Regions from separate parts of the Streptomyces bacillaris genome, predicted to be linked through region 2. Evidence: predicted binding sites of a transcription regulator. Region 2 holds the regulator's gene; the other holds the start of a gene.
What was found. Region 2 encodes HspR, which represses chaperone genes until heat shock. Its sites were predicted from a motif close to TTGAGNNNNNNNNNCTCAA; they were not measured.
Positions count from the first base shown of each region.

Region 1 (5,881 bases), 1.9 Mb from region 2:
AGGCGCTTCGCCACTTCCAGGAGGCGCAGGGCCGGGCCGCCGGCCGGGAACACGGCTTCCGGCTCGTCATGCTGCGCCACAACCAGGGCGTCGCCCGAGCGGGCGTGGCCCGTACTCTGCAGGCGCTCAGGCGTCTCGACGAGGCTCAGGCCCACTACGTCACCGCGATCGAGGACATGCGCTGGAGCGCCTCCCATGCCACACCGGTCCAGGGCTCCGCGTTCCCATCGGCTCTGGTCGACTACGCCCTCCATCTGTACCGGGCCAAGGACTTCGCCGCGGCCCACGTGCTCGCGCAGGAGGCCCATCTTCTCTGCGTGGCCAGTCCGGGCCGGCTCGGTGAGTCCAGGGAACGGTTCACCGCCGAGCTGTGGCGTGCCACCGCGGTCCTGGCCCTCTGGCCGCTGAAAGAGGCATCGTCCGACGATCTGTCGGATCCCGATGGCTGGTCCGTCCCCGATCCGGTGGAGCTGCGGGTCCGGCTCGACGCTCTCCTGGCCTGTGGGCCGACCGAGTCGCCGGCTGTCCGCCCCCTCGTCTGGGCCGCCCGGCTGCTTGTCGCCCAGGCGGACGCGGCCGACCTCGACCGCTTACGCGCCACACTGACAACGCTCCATGCGTTGCGGGAGACGGGCTCGGCCGGGAACCGTCCCTGGTTGTCCACCCAACTGGGCATGTTGTTCGGCAAGTTGGACCGGCAATGGCGGGCGGCGGACGGTGCTGCGACGGGAGAGCCTCAGCCACCCCCGTTCGACAACCCGGCCGCACGTTCCTACACCTACTTCGGCGACGCCGTCCGTGAGTCGACCGTCCGCAGCCGACGCGCCGAGTTCGATCTTGGCAGGGCCGCGTTTCACCATGCCAAAGTCCTCCTCGCGGAGACGGGGGACCCCGAGTCCGCCGTCATGCTGCTGTACGAGGCACGTGAAGTCCTGCTGGCGTGCCTCGATGAGGAGGCCGCAGAGGGCGGCGTACCTTTCACGACGGCTGCCCAGGCGGAGCAGCCGCTCGTCCGTGAGCACGTGACCAGGTATCTCGGCGAGACCTGCCTGCGCCTGAGCACCCTCACCCAAGACGGGGACCACCTCCGTGAGGCGATCGACTGGCTGGAGCAGACCAGCAACTCGGGGGATGCGGTCGGCAACGTCCAGGGCATGCTGGGCGACGCCTATCTCCGCCTGGCGCGCGCCGGGAACGCGCAGGCCCTCCGCACGGCGCTGGAGCACAAGGCGCGGGCTCGCGAGACGGGGGACCGTTCCCGTGAGAACCTCAGCGTGTCGGCCGCCGGCCACTATCGGCTGTGGCGGTCGAGCCGCAGACCGCAGGAGTTCGTGACCGCGGTCGAGCTGGCGCTGGAGGCATGCAGGCTGGCCCCCGACTGGCCGTGGCCTCTGCTGCAACTCGCCGGCATGGCGGCTGCGCCGGCCGTCGTGGCGCCGCCGGAAGAGCCGGAGGCCACCACGCCCTCGCGACCCGGGGACGCGGAGACGGACCGGCTCCGTGCCGCCGTGTGGGCCGGCGACCAGGATCTGTTCTATGAGAGGGCGGTGCGGACAGCGGTGTATTCGCAGCCCTTCCGCCGGACGGTGCTCGGCGGGCGGTCGGAGACCTTCGTACTCGACGACCCGCACCGGCTTCTCTCCACCACCCTGGTGCTGAAGCCGACCTACCGCGCCGAAGCGGAAGCCGAGCAGTCCCACCTCGCCTCCTTGAGGCAGTACCTGCACGACACCGCCGCCCCCCGCTGGATGAGGCTGCCGGAGGTGCTCGCCCTGGTGGCGTTGCCGTCCGGCTTCTCCCATGACCGCGAACGGTCCCCGGACACGGTTCTCGCCTCCCGTCGCGCAGTGGGCCGCAGCCTCGCAGGCGTCATCGCCGAGGCGTACGAAGGCCGTAGGCGGTCACCGCGGGAGCAGGTGGGCAACGCTCTGCGGTATCTGGCCCGCATTCACGTGTGGTCGAGCGGCACCGCGGATCCGGGCGACCCCGAGGACGCGGCCCGCGCGCAGGCGGCCGTGGCGGCCGAACTGGAGAAGCGAGCCATGAGACTCGCGCTCCCCGATGCCCAAGGGCTGGCGGAGAGCTGGGCGGCGGCCGCCCGGTGGCCGTCGGCGTCGGTACCCGGCCGGGATGCCCATGCGGAGAACTGGTTGATCACCGACTCCGGTGACGTGGTGGCCCTCGACCTGGAGCCGCACGGATGCTTCCCTCTGCTCTACGAGGTGGCGCAGCTGATCGAGGACCACGCGGCACTGAGTCTGAAGGAGAGCGACTGGCCTGAGCGGGAGGCTCTGTGCCGGGTGTACCTGGACGAGCTCAAGGCCCTGGGGTACTACCCGAACACGGTCGCCGCTGCCGACGTGCTCCCGGCCTACCAGGCGTTCGCGCTGGTCAGGGCAGTGTTCCTGGTGGAGCATCTGACGGTCGGCCGATCCGGCCCCGCCCCGACGGGGCGCGCGCCGGAGTCTACGGGTTCCCGCCGCTGGGCCGACCGCCGTCTCGCTCACGCCCGCGCACTCGTGGACCATTGCGCCGGCTCCGCGACCGACCCTCTGCTGCGAGGGCTGGCGCTGCGCCTGAAGGCATCGCTGCTCGTGTGATGGTGGTCGGCCGAGGCAGGCCGGCACGGCAGCGGGCCACCCGCGGAGGGCACCCTGCCGACTGATCGCTCACAGCGAACACCGCTAGGGGAACATTCGGCGGCTCACAAGCATTGAGTGCACATAGCTCAACTTGCCTGCCGAAGGGGAGATCATGACTAACGAGTCCAAGGCGTTCACACCGATCGACCTGCCCGTGCTGCCGCTCGACGACGAGGTCGTCCTGCCCGGCATGGTGGTGCCGCTGGACCTGTCCGACGCCGAGGTGCGCGCCGCCGTCGAGGCCGCGCAGGCCGCCGCCCGTCCCGGGGGCGGCAAGCCCGAGGTGCTGCTGGTCCCGCGGATCGACGGGACGTACACGGGGACCGGTGTCCTCGGCACCGTCGAGCAGGTCGGACGCCTGAGCGACGGGGACCCCGGCGCGCTCATCAGGGCTCGTGACCGGGTCCGGATCGGGGCCGGGACCAGCGGTCCGGGGCGGGCGCTCTGGGTCGAGGGGACCGTGATCGACGTCGTCGTGCCCGATCCGCTGCCCGGGTCCGTTGCCGAGCTGGCCAAGGAGTACAAGGCGCTCGCCACGAGCTGGCTGAAGAAGCGCGGCGCCTGGCAGGTCGTGGACCGGGTCCAGCAGATCGACGACATCTCCGCCCTCGCGGACAACTCCGGATACTCCCCGTTCCTCTCCACCGCGCAGAAGGTCCAGCTCCTGGAGACCGTGGACCCGGTCGCGCGGCTGAAGCTCGCCATCCAGTGGCTCGGCGAGCACCTCGCCGAGCAGGACGTGGCCGAGTCCATCGCCAAGGACGTCCAGGAGGGCGTCGACAAGCAGCAGCGCGAGTTCCTGCTGCGCCGCCAGCTCGACGCCGTACGCAAGGAGCTGTCCCAGCTCAACGGCGACCCGGAGGACGAGTCCGACGACTACCGGGCCCGCGTCGAGGCCGCCGAGCTGCCCGAGCACGTCCGGACGGCCGCGCTCAAGGAGGTCGAGAAGCTGGAGCGGGCCAGCGACCAGTCGCCCGAGGGCGCCTGGATCAGGACCTGGCTGGACACCGTCCTCGAACTGCCCTGGGACGAGCGCACCGAGGACGCCTACGACATCCGCGGCGCCCGGGCCGTCCTGGACGCCGAGCATGCGGGCCTGGCCGACGTGAAGGAGCGCATCACCGAGTACCTCGCGGTGCGCAAGCGGCGCGCCGACCGGGGGCTGGGCGTGGTCGGCGGCCGCCGTGGTGGTGCCGTGCTCGCCCTCGTCGGGCCGCCCGGCGTCGGCAAGACCTCGCTCGGGGAGTCCGTCGCGCACGCCATGGGCCGCAAGTTCGTCCGGGTCGCGCTCGGCGGGGTCCGGGACGAGGCGGAGATCCGCGGCCACCGCCGTACGTACGTGGGTGCTCTCCCCGGCCGGATCGTGCGGGCGATCAAGGAGGCCGGTTCGATGAACCCGGTCGTCCTGCTCGACGAGATCGACAAGGTCGGCTCCGACTTCCGGGGCGACCCCGCCGCCGCTCTCCTCGAAGTCCTCGACCCGGCCCAGAACCACACCTTCCGTGACCACTACCTGGAGGTCGAACTCGACCTCAGCGACGTCGTCTTCCTCGCCACCGCCAACGTCCTCGAAGCCATCCCCGAGGCCCTGCTCGACCGCATGGAGCTGGTCCGCCTCGACGGCTACACGGAGGACGAGAAGGTCGTCATCGCCCGGGACCACCTCCTCCCGCGCCAGCTGGAGCGGTCCGGCCTGGAGAAGGACGAGGTCACCCTGGGGGAGTCCGCGCTGCGCAAGCTGGCCGGTGAGTACACCCGCGAGGCGGGCGTACGGAACCTGGAGCGGTCCATCGCCCGGCTGCTCCGCAAGGTCGCGGCCCAGCACGAACTGGGCGACCGCGAGCTGCCGTTCACGGTGACCGACGCGGACCTGCGCGGTCTGATCGGGCGCCCGCACCACGTGCCCGAGTCCGCCCAGGACCCGGCCGAGCGCCGCACCGCCGTGCCGGGCGTGGCCACCGGGCTCGCGGTGACCGGGGCGGGCGGTGACGTCCTCTTCGTCGAGGCGTCCCTCGCGGACCCGGAGACCGGGGCCTCCGGACTGACCCTGACCGGTCAGCTCGGGGACGTCATGAAGGAGTCCGCCCAGATCGCGCTGAGCTTCCTCCGCTCGCACGGCGCGGAGCTGGAGCTTCCGGTCGGTGACCTCAAGGACCGGGGCGTACACGTCCACTTCCCGGCGGGCGCGGTCCCCAAGGACGGCCCGAGCGCGGGCATCACGCTGACGACCGCGCTGGCCTCGCTGCTCTCCGGACGCCTTGTCCGTACGGACGTGGCGATGACCGGTGAGGTCTCGCTGACCGGGCGGGTGCTGCCGATCGGCGGCGTCAAGCAGAAGCTGCTGGCCGCCCACCGTGCGGGCATCACCACCGTGGTGATCCCGCAGCGCAACGAGGCCGACCTGGACGACGTTCCGGCCGAGGTGCTGGAGAAGCTGGACGTCCGCCCGGTCACCGACGTCCGCCAGGTGCTGGAGATCGCCCTCGCCCCGGCCTCGGCCCCGGCGGAGGAGAGGATCCCGGCCGCGGCCTGACCGCCACGCAGTGACGGGCGCGGCATCAGGTACGCGGCCGGTACGGACGGCCCGCTCCCGAGTCGAGGGGGCGGGCCGTTCCGCGTCAACGGCAGGCGGGCCGTGCTCACGGGCGGTAGATCGTGCCCGGCTCCGGCACCGCCGGGGCCATCAGCTCCGGGACGGTCACGAAGGTGTAGCCGTCCTTCTGGAGCGCGTCGATGATCCCCGGCACGGCGGGCACGGTGCCCTTGTAGATGTCGTGGAGCAGGATGATGCCGTCCCTGCTCGCCTGGTCCAGGATCCGCTGGGTGATCAGCGCGGAGTCGTTCGTCGAGTAGTCCTTGGCGGTCGCGCTCCACAGCACCTGCGAGAGCCCCAGCTCCTTGCTGATCCCGGAGACCTGGTCGTCGGTGCGGCCCTGCGGCGGGCGCATCAGCCGGGGCCGCTTCCCGGTGATCTTCTCGATCGCCTCCTGCGTCTTCTCCAGCTCCGCCCGTATCTCCTCCGGCTTCTCGTCGGTGAGGATCTTGTGCGTCCAGGTGTGGTTGGCCACCTCGTGGCCCTCGTCCTGGATGCGCCGCACGGTGTCGGGGTGCTTGAGGACGTGGTTCCTGCCCAGCAGGAAGAAGGTCGCGGAGACCTTCTTCTCCTTCAGGATGTCCAGCAGCTCCGCTGTGTCCTTGCCCGGCCCCGCGTCGAAGGTCAGGGCGATGCACTTCGCCTT
Region 1 is NZ_CP029378.1:2,365,787-2,371,667, reverse strand. It holds gene DJ476_RS09620 (hypothetical protein) at 1-2,600, shown strand, start outside; gene lon (endopeptidase La) at 2,755-5,175, shown strand; gene DJ476_RS09610 (polysaccharide deacetylase family protein) at 5,282-5,881, opposite strand, start outside.
Region 1: the regulator HspR is predicted to act here: its motif matches at 2,714-2,732, upstream of lon (endopeptidase La).

Region 2 (5,881 bases):
GGGTCTTCCTCTGCTGGTTCTTCTGCCGCACGCGCCGCTGTCTCGCGTTCCGCATCGCGCCCGCCCGGGGTTCGGAGTCCGATGGTGTGCCTGTGCCTGTACCAGCCGATCGATGACGTTTCCGACCGGCTCGCGGCATTTTGTGACAGAACGATCCCACGGTGGGATGGTGGGGCGGGGGAGCGGCGCGAGGGGGACGCGTACCGGCACCTAAGTTGAGTCGGCCCGACTCAGGTCTGTTGACTCGATGGTCGGCGTCGTGCATTCTTGAGTCAGATCCACTCAAGTAGTCAGTTGGAGGAATTGAAATGGCACGTGCGGTCGGCATCGACCTGGGCACGACTAACTCCGTCGTCAGCGTTCTCGAAGGCGGCGAGCCCACCGTCATCACCAACGCCGAAGGCGCCAGGACCACGCCGTCCGTCGTCGCCTTCGCCAAGAACGGCGAGGTGCTCGTCGGCGAGGTCGCCAAGCGCCAGGCGGTCACCAACGTCGACAGGACCATCCGCTCCGTCAAGCGCCACATGGGCACGGACTGGAAGATCGACCTCGACGGCAAGAGCTTCAACCCGCAGCAGATGAGCGCCTTCATCCTGCAGAAGCTGAAGCGCGACGCCGAGTCCTACCTGGGCGAGAAGGTGACCGACGCGGTCATCACCGTCCCGGCGTACTTCAACGACTCCGAGCGTCAGGCGACCAAGGAGGCCGGTGAGATCGCGGGCCTCAACGTCCTGCGCATCGTCAACGAGCCGACCGCCGCCGCCCTGGCGTACGGCCTGGACAAGGACGACCAGACGATCCTCGTCTTCGACCTCGGTGGCGGCACCTTCGACGTGTCCCTCCTGGAGATCGGTGACGGCGTCGTCGAGGTGAAGGCCACCAACGGTGACAACCACCTCGGTGGTGACGACTGGGACCAGCGCGTCGTCGACTACCTGGTGAAGCAGTTCGCCAACGGCCACGGCGTGGACCTGTCCAAGGACAAGATGGCTCTCCAGCGTCTCCGCGAGGCCGCGGAGAAGGCGAAGATCGAGCTGTCGTCCTCGACCGAGACCACGATCAACCTGCCGTACATCACGGCGTCCGCCGAGGGCCCGCTGCACCTGGACGAGAAGCTCACGCGCTCGCAGTTCCAGCAGCTGACCGCGGACCTCCTGGACCGCTGCAAGACCCCGTTCCACAACGTCATCAAGGACGCGGGCATCCAGCTCTCCGAGATCGACCACGTCGTTCTCGTCGGTGGCTCCACCCGTATGCCGGCCGTCGCCGAGCTCGTCAAGGAGCTGACCGGTGGCCAGGAGGCCAACAAGGGCGTGAACCCGGACGAGGTCGTCGCCATCGGCGCCTCGCTCCAGGCCGGTGTCCTCAAGGGCGAGGTCAAGGACGTCCTGCTCCTCGACGTCACCCCGCTCTCCCTCGGCATCGAGACCAAGGGAGGGATCATGACCAAGCTCATCGAGCGCAACACCACGATCCCGACCAAGCGCTCCGAGATCTTCACGACGGCCGAGGACAACCAGCCCTCCGTGCAGATCCAGGTCTACCAGGGCGAGCGCGAGATCGCGGCGTACAACAAGAAGCTCGGGATGTTCGAGCTGACCGGTCTGCCGCCGGCCCCGCGCGGTGTGCCGCAGATCGAGGTCGCCTTCGACATCGACGCCAACGGCATCATGCACGTCGCCGCCAAGGACCTCGGCACCGGCAAGGAGCAGAAGATGACCGTCACCGGCGGCTCCTCGCTGCCGAAGGACGAGGTCAACCGGATGCGCGAGGAGGCCGAGAAGTACGCGGAGGAGGACCACGCCCGCCGCGAGGCCGCCGAGTCGCGCAACCAGGGCGAGCAGCTCGTCTACCAGACGGAGAAGTTCCTCAAGGACAACGAGGACAAGGTCCCCGCGGACGTCAAGACGGAGGTGGAGACCGCTGTCGGCGAGCTGAAGGAGAAGCTCAAGGGCGAGGACACCGCCGAGATCCGTACGGCCACCGAGAAGGTCGCCGCCGTCTCCCAGAAGCTGGGCCAGGCGATGTACGCCAACGCCCAGGCCGAGGGTGCGGCGACGGGTGCCGAGGCTCCGGGCGGCGCCCAGGCCAAGGCCGATGACGATGTCGTCGACGCCGAGATCGTGGATGACGAGAAGGACACCAAGGGCGGTGCGGCGTGACCGAGGAGACTCCGGGCTTCGAGGAGAAGCCCGACGTCCCCTCCGGCGCCACCCCTGATGACGCCGAGCCGAAGGCTGCCGCGCCCTCCGAGGAGGAGGCGGCGGCCCCGGCCGGGGACACCGACCGGACGGTCGGCCTGACGGCCGAGCTGGACCAGGCCCGTACGGCGCTCAGCGAGCGCACCGCGGATCTCCAGCGGCTCCAGGCCGAGTACCAGAACTACCGCCGCCGCGTGGAGCGGGACCGGGTCACGGTCAAGGAGATCGCCGTGGCGAACCTCCTGTCCGAGCTGCTGCCCGTGCTCGACGACGTCGGCCGCGCCAGGGAGCACGGCGAGCTGGTGGGCGGCTTCAAGTCGGTCGCCGAGTCGCTGGAGACCGTCGTCGCGAAGCTGGGCCTCCAGCAGTTCGGCAAGGAGGGCGAGCCCTTCGACCCGACGATCCACGAGGCCCTGATGCACAGCTACGCGCCGGATGTCACCGAGACGACCTGCGTGGCGATCCTCCAGCCGGGGTATCGCATCGGCGAGCGCACGATCCGCCCCGCGCGGGTGGCCGTCGCCGAGCCGCAGCCGGGCGCCACGCCCGCGTCGGCCAAGGAAGAGAAGACAGACGACGAGGAGAGCGGTGGCACCGAGGAGGTCTGACGGAAACCCGTCCGACCACCAGGGTGCACACCGACCGGTCAGGCGGCCGGCCCACGGGCCGGCCGCTCGGCCGATCGTCCGGAAGGAGGGACGTCGATGAGCACGAAGGACTTCGTCGAGAAGGACTACTACAAGGTCCTCGGCGTTCCCAAGGACGCCACCGACGCCGAGATCAAGAAGGCGTACCGCAAGCTCGCCCGCGAGTTCCACCCCGACGCCAACAAGGGTGACGCCAAGGCGGAGGAGCGGTTCAAGGAGATCTCCGAGGCGAACGACGTCCTCGGTGACTCCAAGCGGCGCAAGGAGTACGACGAGGCGCGCGCGCTCTTCGGCAACGGTGGCTTCCGCGCCGGACCCGGTGGTGCGGGCGGCAACTTCAACTTCGACCTGGGCGACCTCTTCGGCGGGGGCGGCCCGGGCGGACAGGGCGGTGCCGGCGGCGGGTTCGGCGGTGGCGGGGGCGGTCTCGGCGACGTCTTCGGCGGGCTGTTCAACCGGGGCGGTGCGGGCACCCGCGTCCAGCCGCGGCGCGGCCAGGACATCGAGTCCGAGGTGACGCTCAGCTTCAGCGAGGCGGTCGACGGGGCCACGGTCCCGCTGCGGATGTCCAGCCAGGCGCCCTGCAAGGCGTGTTCCGGCACCGGCGACAAGAACGGCACCCCCCGGGTCTGCCCGACCTGCGTCGGCACCGGCCAGGTCTCGCGCGGCAGCGGCGGCGGCTTCTCGCTCACCGACCCGTGCGTGGACTGCAAGGGCCGGGGCCTGATCGCCCAGGACCCGTGCGACGTCTGCCACGGCAGCGGCCGGGCCAAGTCGGCCCGCACCATGCAGGTCAGGATCCCGGCGGGCGTCTCCGACGGCCAGCGGATCCGGCTGCGCGGCAAGGGCGGACCGGGCGAGCGCGGCGGACCGGCCGGCGATCTGTACGTGGTCGTCCACGTCGGCGCCCACCCCGTCTTCGGCCGCAAGGGCGACAACCTCACGGTCACCGTGCCCGTCACCTTCGCGGAGGCGACGCTCGGCGGCGAGGTGAAGGTCCCCACCCTCGGCGGCCCCTCGGTCACCCTGAAACTGCCCGCCGGCACCCCGAACGGGCGTACGATGCGCGCCCGGGGCAAGGGCGCGGTCCGCAAGGACGGCACCCGCGGCGACCTGCTGGTCACCGTGGAGGTGGCGGTTCCCAAGGACCTCGGCCCGGAGGCCCGGGACGCACTGGAGGCCTACCGCAAGGCGACCGCGGACGAGGACCCGCGGGCGGAACTGTTCCAGGCCGCGAAGGGAGCTTGAGATGGACGGCCGTCGACGCAATCCGTACCAGCTGACCGATGAATCGCCGGTGTACGTGATCTCAGTCGCGGCCCAGCTCTCGGGCCTGCACCCGCAGACGCTGCGCCAGTACGACCGTCTCGGCCTGGTCTCCCCGGACCGCACGGCCGGCCGCGGCCGGCGCTACTCGGCCCGCGACATCGAGCTGCTGCGCACCGTGCAGCAGTTGTCGCAGGACGAGGGCATCAACCTGGCGGGCATCAAGCGCATCATCGAGCTGGAGAACCAGGTCGCCGCGCTCCAGCAGCGCGTCGCGGAACTCTCGGCGGCGGTGGACGGCGCGGCGGTCGCCATGCAGCAGCGCGAGGCCCAGGTCCACGCCTCGTACCGCCGCGACCTCGTGCCGTACCAGGACGTGCAGCAGACGGGCGCGCTGGTGGTGTGGCGGCCGAAGCCGAAGCGGCCCGCGGGGGAGTAGGGCACGGTACGCCTGAGTCCGCTCCGGCGTCTGTGCGTGTGTCTGCTTCTGCGAACAGCGGGGCCGGGAGAGCGTTTTCATCCGCTCTCCCGGCCCCGCTGCCGTAGGCGCTTCCGGAGCCCTCACACGCCGCCGTGACCGGCCTCGGCGATGCCGGAGTGGACGAGCAGGGCGCCCAGGTGGGTGCGGCTGGTGGCGCCGAGGGTCTGCATGAGCTTGGCGATGTGCGAGCGGCAGGTGCGGACGCTGATGCCCATCTTGCGGGCGACCACGTCGTCGACGTGGCCCTCGGCGAGGAGGCGGGCGATGGTGCCCTGGACGGCGGTGACCCGGGCGTCGGGCGGGGTCGCCTGGTGGTTCTCGGCCAGCGGGACGGCCTGGGCCCAGAGGACCTCGTACACCTGGATCAGATACGCCACGAGGGCGGGGTGGCTGATCCGCAGGGCGGTGCTGCGGTCGGCGGAGCCGGGGATGTAGGCGACAGACCGGTCGACGATGATCAGCCGCTCGACGGTGAGTTCGGTCGTACGCACCTGGAGGTGCTGGGCCGGGACCTGGGCCAGGTAGTCCCTGATGGAGCCGCTGTACCGGGCCGGGTGCTGGTAGATGTGGCGGATCCGGGCCCCGCGGCGGATGGCGGTGCGGGCGTTGGCCAGGCCCGCCCGGAGGCTGTCGGCCGGGCGGTTGCTGCCGGGCTGGGCCGTCAGGATCTCGTCCGTGGCGGTGGCGGTCGCCTCGTCGAGGGAGGCCTGGATCGCCCGGCCCCCCTCCAGCACGGTGATGGCGTGGTTGGGGTCGTCGTGGGCCACGGCGGTCAGGGGGAACAGGGACCGGCTCAGGGCGGTCGCGAGGCGCAGTCGTTCGTCGATCTCCCGGGAGACCGGCTGGAGGATATGGGCCAGAGCGGCCGACGGAGGCACGGGCCGCATCCACGCGTCGTCCCACGGATCGGGGTGGAGCAGGGGCAGTTCGGTCAGACAGGGAACGTCGGTGAGATCGGCCCGCGCTATCCGTCCGGCGCGCAGGGACCGCTCGTACAGGCGGAGCGCCGCATCGCACAGTACGTCGTTGTCGTGCGGGCTATGTCCTAATCTGCCTTCACTGCTGCCCATTTGGGATCCCCCTGCTTTATGCAGTGCAACAAGTTGACGGTGGTGCCAGCGTAGTTGTGAGGGGAGTGTGGGGATGTCGAGGGAGCCGGGAACTCTCTCGACGGACCCCGGGCGTCGACTGCCTTCTCCCCCGTTGTGCCGTCACGCCCGGGTTCGCGCACGGGGGCCGCGCTGTCAGGAGTCCGAATCCAGGATTCCTGACAGCGCGATCAGATA
Region 2 is NZ_CP029378.1:4,259,810-4,265,690, forward strand. It holds gene dnaK (molecular chaperone DnaK) at 309-2,162, shown strand; gene grpE (nucleotide exchange factor GrpE) at 2,159-2,809, shown strand; gene dnaJ (molecular chaperone DnaJ) at 2,906-4,096, shown strand; gene DJ476_RS18460 (heat shock protein transcriptional repressor HspR) at 4,098-4,553, shown strand; gene DJ476_RS18465 (helix-turn-helix domain-containing protein) at 4,676-5,665, opposite strand; gene DJ476_RS18470 (helix-turn-helix transcriptional regulator) at 5,840-5,881, opposite strand, start outside.